DNA from 2 places in the Methylophilus sp. TWE2 genome. Region 2 is predicted to be linked to the other one. Evidence: riboswitches for the same ligand, from Rfam matches in the RefSeq annotation. Region 2 holds a riboswitch; the other holds the start of a gene.
The links. A riboswitch is a leader RNA that binds a small molecule or an ion and turns the genes downstream of it on or off. The one in region 2 is predicted to bind thiamine pyrophosphate.
Positions count from the first base shown of each region.

Region 1: linked by a shared signal. The riboswitch ahead of ACJ67_RS06095 (TonB-dependent receptor) and the one ahead of thiC (phosphomethylpyrimidine synthase ThiC) in region 2 are both predicted to bind thiamine pyrophosphate.

Region 1 is NZ_CP012020.1:1,252,188-1,254,640, forward strand. Features, by position in the region: gene def (peptide deformylase) at 1-336, shown strand, start outside; tRNA gene ACJ67_RS06085 (tRNA-Ser) at 362-451, shown strand; gene ACJ67_RS06090 (cupin domain-containing protein) at 523-798, shown strand; TPP riboswitch at 982-1,085, shown strand; gene ACJ67_RS06095 (TonB-dependent receptor) at 1,183-2,453, shown strand, end outside.
Region 2 is NZ_CP012020.1:127,835-130,287, forward strand. Features, by position in the region: gene gatB (Asp-tRNA(Asn)/Glu-tRNA(Gln) amidotransferase subunit GatB) at 1-667, shown strand, start outside; gene ACJ67_RS00600 (hypothetical protein) at 746-1,153, opposite strand; TPP riboswitch at 1,291-1,403, shown strand; gene thiC (phosphomethylpyrimidine synthase ThiC) at 1,434-2,453, shown strand, end outside.

The DNA.
Region 1 (2,453 bases), 1.1 Mb from region 2:
AATCCGCGTTATCCAGATGCAGAAGAGGTGCCATTCACCATTTTGATTAACCCCGAATTAACGCCGATTGACCAGAGAGAAGAAGAGGGCTGGGAAGGTTGCCTGTCTGTGCCCGGTATGCGCGGCCTGGTGCCGCGTTATCAGCACTTGCATTACCGGGGTTTTGACCCGCAAGGAAACATCATTGACCGGACGGTGAGTGGCTTTCATGCCCGCGTTGTGCAGCACGAGTGTGACCATTTATTTGGGGTACTTTACCCCATGCGTATTCGTGACATGACAAAATTTGGCTTTAATGAAGTACTTTTTCCTAGAATGACGCTCCCAGATGATTAATTGTTTGCTATAATGCGCGCTTTCGGGAAGAGTGGCAGAGCGGTTTAATGCAACAGTCTTGAAAACTGTCGAGGGTTCACGCCCTCCGTGAGTTCGAATCTCACCTCTTCCGCCAGAACATGAATGCCGCAGGAATGCGGCATTTTCATTTGAAGTTTTTATTCATTACATATTTAAGGAAACGTCATGACACAAATCATCATCGACCATAACCCATCAGAAGAGAAATTGAACGAACTGGGCGTAAGAAGCTGGAACACCTGGGATTGCGCACCTTCCAAATTCCCTCTGGATTTCACTGCGACTGAAAAAGCCTACGTGCTGGAAGGCGAATTCAAAGTGACTCCACAAGGTGGCGACACTGTAACGATCAAGGCTGGTGACTATGTTGAGTTTCCAAAAGGCCTGAAATCTCAGTGGGAAGTGGTCAAACAATTGAAAAAACACTACAAGCACTTCTAATTGCTGCTTGTCACAATTGTTTGAGAAAAACCCTGCATCGCAGGGTTTTTTGTTTTGGGTGTATGAGATGGTTAAAGCTGAAGTCATGAAATTCTGCCATTGTGCCGAAATACAAACCTAATTCCACCATGCACTCTAGCCAACTTATTGATATTAAAATACAATCTCACCTTGATTGAAAAATCAAACGCCTTGGGGTGGCTAACGCCTGAGATCTCGCGCAAGCGGGAAACCCAATGAACCTGACCCAGATAATGCTGGCGTAGGGACAGGCAGAGCATCTACAACGCAAATGTTTTTGGTTTGTTGTTCCATCAACGAGCCTACTCACGTCATTGTCACTCTTCCCCTGTCCTTTTTATGTATCTTATAGAAAGGATTCTCTTGAAACCGATTACAAAACCGCTGTCTTTGATTAGTCTGCTACTGACCACACCTGTGTTGGCCGCAGAAGATGATGAGACAGTGAAGCTGCCTGAAGTTGTAGTGAGCGCGGATTTTCGTCCAAACACGGCGGAGAAAACCCCAATCAGCCTGACTGAAATCAAGAAAGAAACCATTGAAGCACGTGGCGCCCAGCACCTTGAGGAAGTATTGAATCTCGCGCCTAACGTCAATGTAACCAGCGGGGCTTCCCGTGGGAGGTTTTTACAAATCCGCGGCATGGGTATACGCAGTCAATATAACAATCCTGTGAATCCGTCAGTTGGCCTCATTATTGACGGCATTGATTTCAGTCGATTGGGTGGGGCGGCAACGTTGTTTGATATTGATGCAATTGAGGTCCTGCGTGGACCGCAAGGCACCAAGTTTGGCCCTAATGCGATTGCAGGGGTGGTGACCATGCAAAGCGCTGAGCCAACCAAGGACTTCAAATTACGCGCCCAATCCGGTGTCGCCGAATATAACACACGTAACCTTGGCCTGGCAGTAGGAGGCACTATTGTAGAAGACCGTCTGCTGGGGCGTGCCTCAATTTACTCACATAAGTCTGATGGCTATATGCAGAATGATACTTTGGGCCGTGATAATACCCAAAATCAGGATGAGTTGACCTTTCGCAGTAAATTCAAATTATTTGCGACAGAAGATTTAACACTGGACTTTACCCTGATGCATTTGAATATTGACAATGGCTATGATGCATTTACCTTGGATAACAGTCGTCGCAGTAAAGCAGACCAGCCTGGTGAAGATGCGCTCAGAGCCAATGCCTTTGGGGTAAAAGCTAACTGGCAGGCGTCAGACGCAGTGATTATTCAATCTGAAGCAACTTACCTGAAAGCAGATTCTGCTTATGGATTCGATGGCGACTGGTCAAAAGGGCTTGCCATTGGGTACAGCGGTACAGAACAATATAAGCGTAAACATGATAATTACTCATTTGAAGTGCGGGCCCTATCTGATAAGGTAGGCAGGATTTTCAATGATTCAACAGATTGGACAGTGGGTTTCTACCATTTTAGCCAGGATGAAAAATTTGATTCCAACATCAATTACGGCACCCCGAATTTACTGAATGGCCGCTTTGATACGGACAACACTGCCTTATTTGGTCAACTAGACAGCCATTTAACAGAAAAGCTCACTTTGGTTACTGGCTTGCGCGCTGAGCACTTTGAAGCTCGTTATAGAGACTCTGACAATCTTGTTAA
Region 2 (2,453 bases):
TGGTGAAACGCGCGCCATGCGGACCAAGGAAGAGGCCAACGATTACCGCTACTTCCCGGATCCGGATTTACTACCCCTAGAAGTGACAGAAGCGGACAAGGCGCGAGTAAAGGCTGAGATGCCGGAATTGCCACAAGCTTTGCAGACGCGTCTGATTAGTGAGTACCAACTCTCCAGTTATGATGCCAGCACGCTGACATCCTCACGCAGCCTAGCCGATTATTTTGTATCAGTAGTCAATGCAGGTGCCGAACCTAAACAAGCCGCCAATTGGGTGATGGGTGCGTTATCGGCAAAACTCAACGCTGAAGAAAGAACCATCGTTGACAGTCCAGTGACTGCTGTGCAATTAGCAGCCTTGCTCAAACGCATTGCCGATAACACCATTTCTAATAATGCCGCCAAGCAGGTGTTTGAAGGCTTATGGGCAGGCGAGGGCGAAGTCGACGCCATTATTGAAGCTAAAGGCCTCAAGCAAGTGTCAGATACTGGCGCCATTGAAGCGATTATCAATGAAGTACTGGCGGCCAACCAGGCCATGGTTGATGAATACAAATCCGGTAAGGAAAAAGCGTTTAATGCCTTGGTAGGTCAGTGCATGAAAGCCAGCAAGGGTAAAGCCAACCCTGCCCAGGTCAATGAGACGCTTAAGAAAATGCTTGGCTAACTTTTGAGTGATACGACTCTCCTCATTAAAAAACCCCGCAATTGCGGGGTTTTTTAATGGCAACTGATTGACCGCTATTTAATGACACAATGCATGGCAAAGCAGTTGATAGCAAATTGTCAGGAAGCCCACGGTTGTAATGACAAAACTCAATGCAGAAAAGACTCTCCACCTGGTTTTGCTCCAAAAGTCGGTATCAAAGGCAGCAATGGTAAAAATGGTCGGGTTGGTAAAGCCGCCAATGGCAACACAGACACAGGCAAAATAATGTAACTCGATGCCTGCCGCTTTAGCAGCGCCAAAAAAGCCCAGGTTAAACAACGCCATCAAGGCATAATCGACGTGGGCACGTATCATGGTTTTGTAATCCACCAGAAAGTCGCCATCAATCCCTTTGATGGGGAACCAGCGGGCAAACGTCATCAACCATGCTGATAAAATTAAGGCGGTGGCGCACGCAACTGCACCGATTAATAACACTTCCATATGATCTCTCCTGAGTTCCTGATTGAAATAATCCCGGTAGTTTTTATCGTCGGGTGGCGTGATTGTAGACAGATCTGTCTACTTGTCAAGAGGAGGTCGTTTCTGCTTGCGTTATGAGGCGTTTTCCCGCACAATCCGTTCGTTGCTAGGGGTCTGTAAAGCCTTCATTTTCTGAACGTTTTGCAGTGAGAGTTACCCTTCGAACCTGATGTGGTTGATACCACCGTAGGGAATGCAAACCTCCACATGCATCCTTACGTCTTTTCTTTTAAGGATGCCAATGAACGCTATTGATAAAAATATCAAGTTCGTCAATGCTGATGCCAAAGTTGACGAAGCTGCCACCAAACCGTTTGCCAAGTCGCGCAAAATTTACGTTGAAGGTTCACGGCCTGATATCCAGGTGCCGTTTCGTGAAATCTCTCTGAGTGACACCCCTTCCAGTTTTGGTGGCGATACCAATCCACCAGTGGTGGTCTATGACACTTCGGGCCCTTACACCGACCCAAATGTTGAGATCGATATCCGTAACGGTTTGCCAGCTTTGCGTGCGAAATGGATTGCCGAGCGTAACGACACCGAACAACTGGATGGCCCAACCTCGGAATTCGGCCAGCAGCGCCTGGTAGACCCTGAGCTGGCGCAAATGCGTTTCAACCTGCACCGTAAACCATTGCGTGCCAAGCCAGGTAAAAATGTCAGCCAGATGCACTATGCGCGTCAGGGCATCATCACGCCTGAGATGGAGTTTATTGCCATCCGCGAAAACCAGCGCCGTGAAAACATGAGCGAGCTATTGCAGACCCAGCATCCCGGCCAGAACTACGGTGCCAGTATCCCAAAAGTGATTACGCCCGAGTTTGTGCGTGATGAAGTGGCGCGTGGCCGTGCGATTATTCCTGCCAACATCAACCACCCGGAAATTGAGCCCATGATTATTGGCCGTAACTTCCTGGTCAAGATCAATGCCAACATCGGCAACTCAGCGCTCGGTTCTTCCATCTCTGAAGAAGTGGAAAAAATGGTGTGGGGCACACGCTGGGGTGGTGACACCGTGATGGATTTATCTACCGGTAAAAATATCCACGAAACGCGTGAATGGATTATTCGCAACTCACCGGTGCCGATTGGAACCGTGCCTATTTACCAGGCGCTGGAAAAAGTGAACGGCAAGGCCGAAGACCTGACGTGGGAAATTTTCCGTGATACGCTGATTGAACAGGCAGAGCAGGGCGTGGACTACTTCACTATTCACGCTGGTGTGCGCCTGGCTTATATCCCGATGACCGCTAAACGGATG